2 regions of the Streptomyces sp. MGP-P1 genome follow, and region 1 is predicted to be linked to the other one. Evidence: riboswitches for the same ligand, from Rfam matches in the RefSeq annotation. Region 1 holds a riboswitch; the other holds the start of a gene.

What was found. A riboswitch is a leader RNA that binds a small molecule or an ion and turns the genes downstream of it on or off. The one in region 1 is predicted to bind S-adenosylmethionine.
Region 2: another riboswitch for S-adenosylmethionine. It lies ahead of thrC (threonine synthase); the one in region 1 lies ahead of AC3CH1_RS27765 (aminotransferase class V-fold PLP-dependent enzyme).

The regions. Positions count from the first base shown of each region.
Region 1 is NZ_JBYMEM010000007.1:1,397,653-1,404,709, forward strand. Features, by position in the region: gene AC3CH1_RS27735 (hypothetical protein) at 1-88, opposite strand, end outside; gene ctaE (aa3-type cytochrome oxidase subunit III) at 288-908, shown strand; gene qcrC (cytochrome bc1 complex diheme cytochrome c subunit) at 964-1,773, shown strand; gene qcrA (cytochrome bc1 complex Rieske iron-sulfur subunit) at 1,770-2,822, shown strand; gene qcrB (cytochrome bc1 complex cytochrome b subunit) at 2,819-4,468, shown strand; gene trpD (anthranilate phosphoribosyltransferase) at 4,592-5,656, shown strand; SAM riboswitch class IV at 5,762-5,879, shown strand; gene AC3CH1_RS27765 (aminotransferase class V-fold PLP-dependent enzyme) at 6,058-7,057, shown strand, end outside.
Region 2 is NZ_JBYMEM010000005.1:496,859-503,915, reverse strand. Features, by position in the region: gene AC3CH1_RS11695 (alpha,alpha-trehalose-phosphate synthase (UDP-forming)) at 184-1,596, opposite strand; gene AC3CH1_RS11690 (glucosyl-3-phosphoglycerate synthase) at 1,661-2,611, opposite strand; SAM riboswitch class I at 2,766-2,893, shown strand; gene thrC (threonine synthase) at 2,913-4,214, shown strand; gene AC3CH1_RS11680 (MoaD/ThiS family protein) at 4,244-4,522, shown strand; gene AC3CH1_RS11675 (cold-shock protein) at 4,965-5,171, shown strand; gene groL (chaperonin GroEL) at 5,560-7,057, shown strand, end outside.

The DNA of each region.
Region 1 (7,057 bases):
CGGCAGGCCTGCGACCGGCTGCCAGCCTCACCTGCTCGCGGATGTTGGCGTCGTCGCTGTAGACCAGGACCGTGGCGGTCGCCTGCATTGTTCCTCCGTGACATCGACGTCGTCGGGGCTCTCGGGGCATGAACCGATGCGCGGATCGTACTCCGCCCGACCGGCCGTCAGCACCGGTAATGACGACCTTCCGATGGGCCGTTCGGCGCAGGGTGCGACCCCTGCAGACGGTACGGACACACCGAACGGCACCCCCCGGGGTGAGGGCGGGATAAGCGACCGACATAATGTCGGTCGTGGCGACAGCAACGACAGTAGAAACCGGGCACGCGCACCCGTCGGTCAATCGGCCGAACCTCACCAGCGTCGGAACCATCATCTGGTTGAGTTCCGAGCTGATGTTCTTCGCGGCCCTCTTCGCGATGTACTTCACCCTGCGATCGGTGATGGGACCCGATTACTGGAAGGAGATGTCCGATCATCTGAACTTCCCGTTCTCGGCGACGAACACCACGATCCTGGTGCTCTCCTCACTCACCTGCCAGCTCGGCGTTTTCGCAGCCGAGCGGGGCGATGTGAAGAAGCTCCGCACCTGGTTCATCATCACGTTCGTGATGGGTGCGATCTTCATCGGCGGCCAGGTCCTGGAGTACGTGGAGCTGGTCAAGGACGCGGGGCTCTCCCTCTCGTCCGATCCGTACGGATCGGTGTTCTACCTGACCACCGGCTTCCACGGCCTGCACGTGGCGGGCGGCCTCATCGCCTTCCTGCTGGTTCTCGGCAGAACGTACGCGGCCAAGAGGTTCACCCACGACCAGGCCACCGCAGCCATCGTCGTGTCCTATTACTGGCACTTCGTCGATGTCGTATGGATCGGCCTGTTCGCAACGATCTACATGATCAAGTAACCGGGCTCGCACCCTCCCACCATCGACGCAGAAGATCCTGACACCGGGGTAATCCGTGAAAAAGCTCTCCGCACGACGACGCCATCCGCTGGCGGCGGTCGTCGTACTACTCCTCGCGCTGGCGGCCACCGGGGGGCTGTACGCCGCGTTCGCGCCTGCGGGCAAGGCGCAGGCCGATGAAACCGCCCAGTCCCTCGCCATCGAAGAGGGCAAGAAGCTCTACTCCGTAGGCTGCGCCAGCTGCCACGGAACCGGCGGTCAGGGCACCACCGACGGGCCGTCCGTCGTGGGCGTGGGCTCCGCCGCCGTCGACTTCCAGGTCGGTACGGGCCGTATGCCCGCGCAGCAGCCGGGCGCCCAGGTACCGAAGAAGAAGGTCATCTACACCCAGGCGGAGATCGACCAGCTCGCGGCGTACGTCGCGTCGCTCGGCGCCGGTCCCATCACGCCGACCGACAAGCAGGTCGACCCCGCGGGCGCGGACGTCGCCAACGGTGGCGAACTGTTCCGCACCAACTGCGCCCAGTGCCACAACTTCACCGGTAAGGGCGGAGCCCTGACGGAGGGCAAGTACGCCCCCGACCTCGAAGGCGTGAGCCCGAAGCACATCTACGAGGCCATGCAGACCGGCCCGCAGAGCATGCCCTCCTTCCCCGACACGACGATGCCGGAGCAGGAGAAGAAGGACATCATCGCGTACATCGAGACCGTGAACGGTGACGAGACGGAGAGCCCCGGCGGCCTGGCCCTCGGCGGTCTCGGTCCGGTCAGCGAAGGTCTGTTCGCGTGGATCTTCGGACTCGGCGCGCTCGTCGCAGTCGCCGTTTGGGTCGCGGCCCACACCGCTAAGGCCAAGAAGTCATGAGTAGCCAACAGATTCCAGAAGACAACCTGCCCGTGGTGCAGGAGACCGCGCACGGCGCGGTGGAGCGTCACGACGACCCGTTCGCCGACCCGGGACTGCCGGCCCACCAGCCGCGCATCCAGGACCTCGACGAACGCGCCGCGAACCGCTCGGAACGCGCCGTCGCGTTCATGTTCACCCTCTCGATGCTGGCGACGGTGGGCTTCATCGCCTCCTACGTCATCTTCCCGGTGGACAAGATCGTCTACATCTGGCCGTTCGGCCATGTGAGCGCGCTCAACTTCTCCCTGGGGCTCACCCTGGGTGCGGCGCTCTTCTTCATCGGCGCGGGAGCCGTCCACTGGGCGCGCACCCTGATGTCCGACGTCGAGGTCGCCGCCGACCGCCACCCGATCGAGGCCCCGCCCGAGGTCAAGGCCCAGGTCCTGGCCGACTTCAGGGCCGGTGCCGAGGAGTCCGCGATCGGCCGTCGCAAGCTGATCCGCAACACCATGTTCGGTGCGCTGGCCCTGGTGCCGCTCTCCGGCGTGGTCCTGCTGCGCGACCTCGGTCCGCTGCCGGAGAAGAAGCTCCGCACCACTCTGTGGGCCGAGGGCAAGCAGCTCATCAACATGAACACGATGAAGCCGCTGCGCCCCGAGCACATCACCGTCGGGTCGCTGGCCTTCGCCATGCCCGAGGGGCTCGACCCGGAGTCGCACGACTTCCAGACGCAGATGGGCAAGGCGGCCCTGATGATCGTCCGCATCGAGCCGGACGACATCAAGGACAAGCGCCAGCGTGACTGGGCCCACGAGGGCATCGTCGCGTTCTCCAAGATCTGCACCCACGTCGGCTGTCCGATCAGCCTGTACGAGCAGCAGACGCACCACGTGCTCTGCCCGTGCCACCAGTCCACCTTCGACCTCTCCGACGGCGCTCGCGTCATCTTCGGTCCGGCCGGCCACCCCCTTCCGCAGTTGCGGATCGGTGTCAACAGCGAGGGCAACCTCGAGGCGCTCGGCGACTTCGACGAGCCCGTCGGTGCTGCCTTCTGGGAGCGCGGATGAGTACTGCGACAAAGAACCCCTCCGCCGCCGGACCGGCGAGCGGGCGCAAGGCTCCGGCCGGCGAGCGGGTGGCCGACTGGGCGGACGGCCGGCTGGGCATCTACGGCCTCGCCAAGGCCAACATGCGCAAGATCTTCCCGGACCACTGGTCCTTCATGCTCGGTGAGGTCGCGCTCTACAGCTTCATCATCATCATCCTCACGGGTGTGTATCTGACGCTGTTCTTCCAGCCGAGCATGGGCGAGATCGTCTACCACGGTCCGTACGAGCCCATGCAGGGCATCCGGATGTCCGAGGCCTACGCCTCGACGCTGAAGATCAGCTTCGAGGTCCGCGGCGGTCTGCTCGTCCGGCAGATCCACCACTGGGCCGCGCTGATCTTCCTGGCCGCCATGTTCGTGCACATGATGCGCGTCTTCTTCACGGGCGCGTTCCGCAAGCCGCGCGAGATCAACTGGCTCTTCGGCTTCCTGCTGTTCGTGCTCGGCATGTTCACCGGGTTCACCGGCTACTCCCTGCCGGACGACCTGCTCTCCGGTACGGGTGTCCGCTTCACCCAGGGCGCGATCCTGTCCGTGCCGATCGTCGGCACGTACATCTCCATGTTCCTGTTCGGCGGCGAGTTCCCCGGCCACGACTTCGTGGCCCGGTTCTACTCGATCCACATCCTGCTGCTGCCGGGCATCATGCTCGGCCTGCTGGTGGCGCACCTGATCCTGGTCTTCTACCACAAGCACACGCAGTTCGCGGGTCCCGGCCGGACCAACAAGAACGTCGTCGGCATGCCGCTGCTGCCCGTGTACATGGCGAAGGCCGGAGGGTTCTTCTTCCTCGTCTTCGGCGTCATCGCGGCCATCTCGGCCATCGCCACGATCAACCCGATCTGGGCCCTCGGCCCGTACCGGGTCGACCAGGTGTCCACCGGCGCCCAGCCCGACTGGTACATGGGCTTCGCCGAGGGACTGGTCCGTGTGATGCCGGGCTGGGAGATCAACCTGTGGGGCCACACGCTCGCCCTGGGCGTGTTCATCCCGCTGGTCGGCTTCGGCGTGGTCCTCACCGCGATCGCGGTGTACCCGTTCATCGAGTCCTGGGTCACCGGCGACAAGCGCGAGCACCACATCCTGGACCGTCCGCGCAACGCCCCGACCCGTACGGGCTTCGGCGTCGCCTGGATCACGGCGTACTTCATCGGCCTCGTCGGCGGGGGGAACGACCTGTGGGCCACGCACTTCCACCTGTCGATCAACGCCATCACCTGGTTCGTCCGGATCTTCTTCTTCGTCGGACCGGTCATCGCGTTCATCGTCACCAAGCGGATCTGCCTCGGCCTCCAGCGCCGCGACCGGGAGAAGGTGCTGCACGGTCGTGAGACCGGCATCATCAAGCGCCTGCCGCACGGTGAGTTCGTCGAGATCCACGAGCCGCTCAGCCCCGGGCAGCTGCACACGCTCACGGCGCACGAGCAGTACCAGCCGCTCGACCTCGGCCCCGCGGTCGACGAGAACGGCGTCAAGCGCAAGATCTCCCCGGTACAGAAGCTGCGCGCCAAGCTCAGCAAGGGGTACTTCGCCGACGGGAACCAGATCCCCAAGGCGACCCCCGAGGAGTACAAGGAGATCAGCGAGGGCCACGGCCACCACTGATCACCTGAACTGATCGCCACCGTGAGAGCCCCGTCCATTCGATGGACGGGGCTCTTCGCGGTCCCCCCGCCTGGATAGGGTGGAGCCATCTTTCCTGACCGGCTGTGGACCCTGGAGCGGACCATGAACGTTGTGACCCCGAACGGCGGCGACAGCGTGGCGGACCGTTCCTGGCCCGGCCTCCTGAACCCCCTCCTGCGCGGCGAGGACCTCAGCTCCGAGGAGACCGCCTGGGCCATGGACCGCATCATGAGCGGCGAGGCCACCGACGCGCAGATCGCCGGGTTCGCCGTCGCGCTGCGGGCCAAGGGCGAGACCGTCGACGAGGTCACCGGACTGGTCCGCGCGATGTACGCCCACGCCAACACCATCCACGTGCCGGGCCGGACCGTGGACATCGTCGGAACCGGCGGCGACCTCGCCAGGACGGTCAACATCTCGACCATGTCCGCGATCGTCATCGCCGGCACCGGCGCCAAGGTCGTCAAGCACGGCAACCGCGCCGCCTCCTCCGCCAGCGGCTCCTCCGACGTACTGGAGAAGCTCGGCGTCAATCTGGAGCTGACCCCGCAGCGGGTCGTCGAGGTCGCCGAAGCGGCGGGCATCACCTTCTGCTTCGCCGTGAAGTTCCACCCCGCCCTGCGGTACGCCGCCAAGGCCCGCAAGGAACTCGGCGCGCAGACCACGTTCAACATCCTGGGCCCCCTCACCAACCCGGCCCAGGTCCGCGCGCAGGCGGTCGGCGTCGCCGACGCCCGGATGGCGCCCATCGTCGCGGGCGTGCTGGCCGACCGGGGCAACTCCGCCCTGGTCTTCCGCGGCGACGACGGCCTCGACGAGCTGACCACCACCGCCACCTCCCGGGTCTGGGTGGTGCGCGACGGCGCGGTCCGCGCGGAGCCCTTCGACCCGCGCGACGTCGGGCTGCCCATCGTCCCCGTCGAGGCGCTGCGCGGCGCCGACGCCTCGTACAACGCCGACGTGGCCCGCCGGCTGCTGGACGGCGAGGGCGGCGCGGTACGGGAGGCGGTCCTGCTCAACTCGGCGGCGGCCCTGGTCGCCCTGGACCCGGGCCCCGGCACGCTGACCGAACAGCTCGCGGCGAAGATCCTCGTCGCGGCCGAGGCCATCGACTCCGGGGCCGCCAAGCGGGCCCTGGAGCGCTGGGTCGCGGCCAGCAACGCCTGAGTGCGCGACGGGACGCCTCCGGGCAGCACGGGGTGACACAGGGCGCAGTCCGGATGCCGGACCGCGCCCTTGCGCGTGTGCGCACGTATGGCAAGATGCTGCGCAGGTCATGAGTGACAGCGACTACGGCCCCGGCCCGCTGTCCGGCAACCCTCCGTCCGTGGCGGGGTGCCCCGGGTGAAGACCAGGCCGCAGGCAGCGAGGTCTGCGGCAAGCGCGGGCCCCTCGGCATCCAGCGGATGCCAGCCCCCGGGGTCCTGGTCCCTAGGGAGTCTTCTGTGAGCAAGCGAATGCGCTAGGGCTGACCGCCCTTCTTCAGCGCACCCTTTTCTCTTCCCCCTCCCTGCGCTGCCGCGTACTGCCGGCGCATGGATTTCGCCTGTCTTCTACGGGAGTTCGCCATGTCTGTCCCCACCGCTGCCCTCGACTCGTCGGTTTGTGCCCCTCTGCCCGTTCTGGGGCAGAACGTTACGGTCCCGCTCGTCACCGGCGGTGAGGTGACCTACGCCGCGCTCGACTACGCCGCCAGCGCCCCGGCCCTCCAGCGGGTCTGGGACGACGTCGCCGCGTACGCCCCGTACTACGGCAGCGTCCACCGAGGCGCCGGCTACCTCTCACAGCTCTCCACCGACCTCTTCGAGAACAGCCGCCGCACGGTCGCGGAGTTCCTCGGCTGCCGCGCGGACGACCAGGTGGTCTTCACCCGCTCCACGACCGACTCCCTCAACCTGCTGGCCGCCGCGATCCCCGCCGGCTGCCAGGTCTTCGTCTACGAGACCGAGCACCACGCGTCCCTGCTGCCCTGGCGCGACGCCCAGGTCACCTACCTCGACGCGCCCCGCACCCCGGCCCAGGCCGTCGAGACCCTGGAGCGCGCGCTCGCCGACCGCGACCCCTACGGCCCCGCCCTCGTCTGCGTCACCGGCGCGTCCAACGTGACCGGCGAGCTGTGGCCGGTACGGGAACTGGCCGCCGCCGCCCACGCGCACGGCGCCCGGATCGTCCTGGACGCCGCGCAGCTCGCCCCGCACCACCCCGTGGACATCGCCGAACTCGACGTCGACTGGGTCGCGTTCTCCGGCCACAAGCTGTACGCGCCCTTCGGCTCCGGCGTCCTGGCCGGCCGCGCCGACTGGCTCCAGGCCGCCGAGCCGTACCTCGCCGGCGGCGGCGCGTCCCGCAAGGTCGCCCGGCGCGCCGACGGCGGCGTGGACGTCGACTGGCACACCACGGCCGCCCGCCACGAGGCCGGTTCGCCCAACGTCATCGGCGTCTACTCCATCGCCTCCGCCTGCAAGGCCCTGACCGAGGCGGGCTTCGAGGGTCTGGTCGCCCGGGAGCAGGAGCTGGTGGGCCGGGTCCGCGAGGGGCTCGCCGAGGTGCCCGAGGTGCGGGTGCTCT
Region 2 (7,057 bases), on a different contig from region 1:
CGAGCCGAGCGGCTCCGAGCCGAGCCGAGCGGCTCCGAGCCGAGCCGAGCGGCTCCGAGCCGAGCCGAGCGACTCTGAGCCGAGCCGAGCGACTCTGAGCCGAGCCGAACGGCTCTGAGCCGACCCGAGCGGCTCTGAGCCGAGCCGAGTGACTCCGAGCCGAGTCAGGAGACCGGTGGTGGCTCACCCCTGCCGCAGCGCCTCCAGCTGGTCCAGGAACCACTGCTGGGGCGGCAGCGCGGTCGCCGCCTCGGCCAGTCGCTTCGTGCGGCCGGACCGCTCGTCGGCGCTCATCGTCAGCGCCTCGTGCAGGGCCTCGGCCGTGCCCACCACGTCGTACGGGTTCACCACGATCGCGTCCTCGCCCAGCTCCTCGTACGCCCCCGCCTCCCGCGACAGCACCAGCGCGCAGCCGTGGTCGGAGACGACGGGGACCTCCTTGGCGACCAGGTTCATCCCGTCGCGGATCGGGTTGACCAGAGCCACGTCCGCCAGCCGGTACGCGGCGAGCGAGCGCGCGAAGTCGTCCTTGACGTGGAGCACGACCGGTGTCCAACTCTCGGTGCCGTACGCCCCGTTGATCTCCGTGGCGAGGGTCTGCACCGCCGCCGTGTAGTCCCGGTAGACGGCGAGGTCCTGCCGGGAGGGGTAGGCGAAGGCGATGTGCACGACGCGCTCGCGCCACTCGGGGTGGGCGTCCAGCAGGGCCCGGTACGCGTGCAGGCCGCGCACGATGTTCTTGGACAGCTCGGTGCGGTCCACCCGGACGATGGTCTTCCGGCCCTCGCCCACCTGCTCCCGCAGCGCCGCCATCCGCTCGTCCACGTCGGCCTCGTGCGAGCGCCGGCGCAGGAAGTCCGCGTCGGCCCCCAGGCCGTGCACCCCGATCCTCGTCCGGCCCGTCCCGCCGAGGATCTCCGTGCAGCAGCCGATGAACGCGTCCGCCCAGCGACGGGTCAGGAACGCGGCCCGGTCCGCGCCGAGGATGCCGCGCAGCAACTGCTCCGCGATGTCGTCGGGCAGCAGCCGGTAGTAGTCGACGGGCGCCCACGGGGTGTGCGAGAAGTGGCCGATCCTGAGGTCCGGGCGCAGCTCCCGGAGCATGCCGGGGACCAGGGCCAGGTGGTAGTCCTGCACGAGGACCGATGCCCCGGGGCCCGCCTCCTCGGCGAGCGCCTCGGCGAAGGCCCGGTTGTACGTCTCGTAGGAGGCCCACCGGCGGCGGAACTCCGCGTCGAAGACCGGCTCCACGGGCGTCTGGTACAGCAGGTGGTGGACGAACCACAGCACCGAGTTGGCGATGCCGTTGTACGCGTCCGCGTGCACCTCGGCGTCGATGTCGAGCATCCGCACTCCCGCCTCGCCGACCCCGCGCCGCACCGCCTCGCGGTCCCCGTCGCCGAGGGCCGCGCAGACCCACAGCTTGTCGTCGACGGCGCTCAGCCCGGAGACGAGCCCGCCGCCGCCGCGCTTGGCGTCGAGCGTCCCGTCCTCCCCGAGCGTGTACGAGACGGGGCCGCGGTTGGACGCGACGAGGACCTGGGCGGTGGAGGCGGCCGCGGGTTCGGGTTCGTGTTCGGCGTGCTCGGAGACCATGTAGCGGAACCTAGCCCGTTCGGGAAGCCCCCAAACGCCTCAGGGCCTCATGCGGCCCACCGCCTCATGCCGCGTGGCGCTCCGCGTACTCCGCGATCTCCCGCATCGGCGGCCGCTCCTCCGTGTCCACCGCATGGGTACGGGGCACGAAGCCGTCCTCACCGCGCTCGAACTGGGTCAGCGCGGGCCGCACCAGATGGCCCCGGGAGAGCCGCAGCTGCGCCGTGCGGTAGATCGCCGCCGCCATCCGGCCCAGCGCCTGCCCGTCCTGGTGGCGGTGTCTCCGTACGCCGACGTCGACCTGGCCCAGCGCGTCCAGGCCCACCGTGTGCAGCGCGTCGACCAGCAGGCCCAGCTCCACTCCGTAACCGACCGGGAACGGCAGCCGCTCCAGCAGGGACCGCCGCACCGCGTACTCGCCGCCCAGCGGCTGCACGAACCCGGCCAGCTGGGGCCAGTGCAGATTGAGCAGCGGGCGTGCCACCAGCTCGGTGACCCGACCACCCTGGCCTGCGCTGTCGCCGAGCGGGCGGTCGTACATCGCCTTGACGAACTGTAGGGACGGGTCGGTGAGCAGCGGTCCGACCGTGCCCGAGACGAAGTCCGCGGAGAAGTCCCTGAGGTCGGCGTCGATGAAGCAGACGATCTCACCGCTGGTCACCAGGAGTGACCGCCACAGCACCTCGCCCTTGCCGGGCAGGGCCGGGACGCGGGGCAGGATGGCGTCCCGGTGGACCACCCGGGCACCCGCCGCCCGGGCCACGGCGGCGGTGGCGTCGGTGGAGCCGGAGTCGATCACCACGAGTTCGTCGACGAGCCGGACCTTCTCCATCAGCTCGCGGCGGATCGTCGCCACGATGCGGCCGACCGTGGCCTCCTCGTTCAGCGCCGGCAGCACCACGCTCACGGACGTGCGGTGCGGATCGGCGTCCCGGGCGTCGGTGAGCCGGTTCAGCGGGCGGTCCCCGGACGACCAGGAACGCCTGGTCAGCCAGCGTTCCACCTCTTCGAGCACGGTCGGCACTCCCTGTGTGTGATCCATCTCGCGGTTCGGACGACTATCTCAACGGTCCGGTGCTTCGGTTACAGTCTTGAACAACGCGTATGGCCGTCGCATGTCGGGGTCGGAGCGCACATAAACGCCTGGATCGAAGATCCAGCGCCATAAGAGCTCATCCAGAGGGACTGAGGGAACGGCCCGTTGAAGTCCCGGCAACCCTCCTGCCGACCGCGAGGTCACGGTGGGGAAGGTGCCAATTCCGTCTTGCGGCGAAATGCGTCGTAGGGAAGATGAGGAGAAAGGGACCTCCGCCATCATGGCTGTTCAGACCGTTGCAGGCAGCACCGCTTCTTCCGCCCCGACCGTCGATCTCGGCCCCGCCGCGGCGCTTTCCTGCCGCGAGTGCGGCGAGCGTTTCGAGCTCGGCCCCCTTTTCGCCTGTGCGTCCTGTTTCGGGCCGCTGGAAGTGGCCTACGACCTGCCCACCGGCTCCCCGGAGGAGCTGCGCAAGCGCATCGAGGCCGGCCCGAACAACATCTGGCGCTACGCCCCGCTGCTGCCGGTGCCCGCGGACGTCGCGGAGAAGCCCAACATCAACCCCGGCTTCACCAAGCTCGTCAAGGCCGACAACCTCGCCCGTGAGCTGGGCGTCACCGGCGGCCTGTACGTGAAGGACGACTCCGGCAACCCGACGCACTCCTTCAAGGACCGCGTCGTCGCCATCGCCGTCGAGGCCGCCCGCGCCTTCGGCTTCACCACCCTCTCCTGCTCCTCCACGGGCAACCTGGCCGGAGCCGTCGGCGCCGCCGCCGCCCGGGCCGGACTGCGCTCCTGCGTGTTCATCCCGCACGACCTGGAGCAGGGCAAGGTCGTCATGGCCGCGGTGTACGGCGGTGAGCTGGTCGGCATCGAGGGCAACTACGACGACGTCAACCGCTTCTGCTCCGAGCTCATCGGCGACCCGCTCGGCGAGGGCTGGGGCTTCGTCAACGTCAACCTGCGCCCGTACTACGGCGAGGGCTCCAAGACCCTGGCGTACGAGATCTGCGAGCAGCTCGGCTGGCGGCTGCCCGACCAGATCGTCATCCCGATCGCGTCCGGCTCCCAGCTCACGAAGATCGACAAGGGGTTCCAGGAGCTGATCAAGCTCGGCCTCGTCGAGGACCGCCCGTACAAGATCTTCGGCGCCCAGGCCGAGGGCTGCTCCCCGGTCTCCGCCGCCTTCAAGGCGGGCCACGACGTGGTGCGCCCGCAGAAGCCGAACACCATCGCCAAGTCGCTGGCCATCGGCAACCCGGCGGACGGCCCGTACGTCCTGGACATCGCCCGCCGCACCGGTGGCGCGGTGGAGGACGTGACCGACGAGCAGGTCGTCGACGCGATCAAGCTGCTGGCGCGCACCGAGGGCATCTTCGGCGAGACGGCGGGCGGCGTGACGCTCGGCGTGACGAAGAAGCTCGTCGAGGCGGGCGTCCTCGACCCGACGCTCACCACCGTCGTCCTGAACACCGGCGACGGGCTCAAGACGCTGGACGCGGTCTCCGCGACCTCGCAGGCCACGGCCACCATCAAGCCGAGCCTGGACGCGTTCCGCGCCGCGGGCCTCGCCGCCGGCTGATCACCCGAGACTTCAGGAAGGCATCCACCATGAGCGTCAAGGTCCGCATCCCCACCATCCTCCGTACGTACACGGGCGGTCAGGCCGAGGTCCCGGCGGAGGGCGCCAAGCTCTCCGAGGTCATCGAGTCCCTGGAGAAGGACCACCCGGGCATCGCGGCCCGTGTCCTGGACGACCAGGGCAAGCTGCGTCGCTTCGTGAACGTGTACGTCAACGACGACGACGTGCGCTTCGAGGGCGGCCTGGACGCGGCCACGCCCGACGGCGCGGGCGTCTCGATCATCCCCGCGGTCGCCGGCGGCTGCTGAGCCGCCGAGGCCGCTCCACGGCGGCCCATCGCACCTCTGTGTGACCACAGTTGCCCCCTCCGCGAGAGAAGCGGAGGGGGCAATTCTGTATGGTTGAGCACGGTAGAGTTGGGGAAGCCCCACCCGCTGCTCGTGCCGCCCGCATATGTGAATGCGCCTGGCCCCGATAAGAAGCAGCCAAAGTACGTGAACCTCTTGCGGCATAAGTGCCCTTTGCCTGGCCCGACTTGCCCGTAAATCTCAGCAAACCCGCATATTCGCGTGTTCTGCTGTGCCCGGAATTCTCGTCCGATTGACCTGTTGCAGAGGGCAGTTGGGCGGATACATTCGGCCGCGGTCGACGCGCTGCGGCGCCGCGCACCCCCTCCTGTCGGGGGGTGAGTTCCGACCCGGGTCCGCGAAGTGCGGTCCCGTGCAAGGGCCAGTAATAGGGGAGTTAGGCATGGCTCAGGGCACCGTCAAGTGGTTCAACGCGGAGAAGGGGTACGGCTTCATCGCGGTCGACGGTGGTGCGGATGTTTTCGTCCACTACAGCGCGATCCAGATGGACGGGTACCGCACCCTCGAAGAGGGTCAGCGAGTTGAATTCGAGATCTCGCAGGGCCAGAAGGGGCCCCAGGCCGACATGGTCAAGCTCGCCGTCGGCTGAGTTCGGCGCGGTCGTCCGACGACACTACTCACGCACGTAGGGCCCGGCCCCCGGATCAGGGGACCGGGCCCTACGCGCGTCCCGGGGGCCCCGCGGAGACGCGTCGCCGCCCGCATCCGACGCGCGCCGCTGTCCCCGTCCGAAGCGCGTCGACGCCCGCCTCCGAGGCGCGCCGCTGTCCACATCCGGAGAGGGACGCTTGCACTCGCAGGGGTCGAGTGCTAATCATTGGCGTTAGCACTCTCCAGGTGAGAGTGACAGAAACTTGGACCGGGCCGGTGAGGCCCGCAGGCGCGGTGGGGCAAGGAACCACCACGCAGGCAGGCCGTCCGTCGCGGGCGCCTCTCGGTCCGGAGAAATCCACCCCTGTCCGGGAGGACCACTTCACATGGCCAAGATCATCGCGTTCGACGAGGAGGCACGGCGCGGTCTCGAGCGCGGGATGAACCAGCTCGCCGACGCCGTCAAGGTCACCCTCGGCCCCAAGGGCCGTAACGTCGTCCTCGAGAAGAAGTGGGGCGCGCCCACGATCACCAACGATGGTGTTTCCATCGCCAAGGAGATCGAGCTCGAGGACCCGTACGAGAAGATCGGTGCGGAGCTGGTCAAGGAGGTCGCCAAGAAGACGGACGACGTCGCCGGCGACGGTACGACCACCGCCACCGTTCTGGCTCAGGCTCTCGTCCGCGAGGGTCTGCGCAACGTTGCCGCAGGCGCCAACCCGATGGCCCTCAAGCGGGGCATCGAGAAGGCCGTCGAGGCCGTCTCCGCCGCTCTGCTGGAGCAGGCCAAGGACGTGGAGACCAAGGAGCAGATCGCTTCGACCGCCTCCATCTCCGCCGCCGACACCGAGATCGGCGCCAAGATCGCCGAGGCGATGGACAAGGTCGGCAAGGAAGGCGTCATCACCGTCGAGGAGTCCCAGACCTTCGGTCTGGAGCTTGAGCTCACCGAGGGTATGCGCTTCGACAAGGGCTACATCTCGGCGTACTTCGCGACCGACATGGAGCGTATGGAGGCGTCGCTCGACGACCCGTACATCCTGATCGTCAACTCGAAGATCGCCAGCGTCAAGGACCTGATCCCGCTGCTGGAGAAGGTCATGCAGTCGGGCAAGCCCCTGCTGATCATCGCCGAGGACGTCGAGGGCGAGGCGCTCTCCACCCTGGTCGTCAACAAGATCAAGGGCACGTTCAAGTCCGTCGCCGTCAAGGCTCCGGGCTTCGGCGACCGCCGCAAGGCCATGCTCGCGGACATCGCCATCCTCACCGGTGGCACCGTGATCTCCGAGGAGGTCGGTCTCAAGCTGGAGAACGCCGGCCTGGACCTGCTCGGCCGTGCCCGCAAGGTCGTCATCACCAAGGACGAGACCACGATCGTCGACGGCGCCGGTGACAGCGACCAGGTGCAGGGTCGCGTCAAGCAGATCCGTGCCGAGATCGAGAACTCCGACTCGGACTACGACCGCGAGAAGCTCCAGGAGCGTCTGGCGAAGCTGGCCGGCGGCGTGGCCGTCATCAAGGCCGGCGCCGCCACCGAGGTGGAGCTCAAGGAGCGCAAGCACCGCATCGAGGACGCGGTGCGCAACGCCAAGGCCGCCGTCGAGGAGGGCATCGTCGCCGGTGGTGGCGTGGCTCTGCTCCAGGCCTCGGCCGTCTTCGAGAAGCTCGACCTCACGGGCGACGAGGCGACCGGCGCCAACGCCGTGAAGCTCGCGCTGGAGGCCCCGCTCAAGCAGATCGCCGTCAACGGTGGTCTCGAGGGTGGCGTCGTCGTGGAGAAGGTCCGCAACCTGCCGATCGGTCACGGCCTCAACGCCGCGACCGGTGAGTACGTCGACATGATCGCCGAGGGCATCATCGACCCGGCGAAGGTCACGCGCTCCG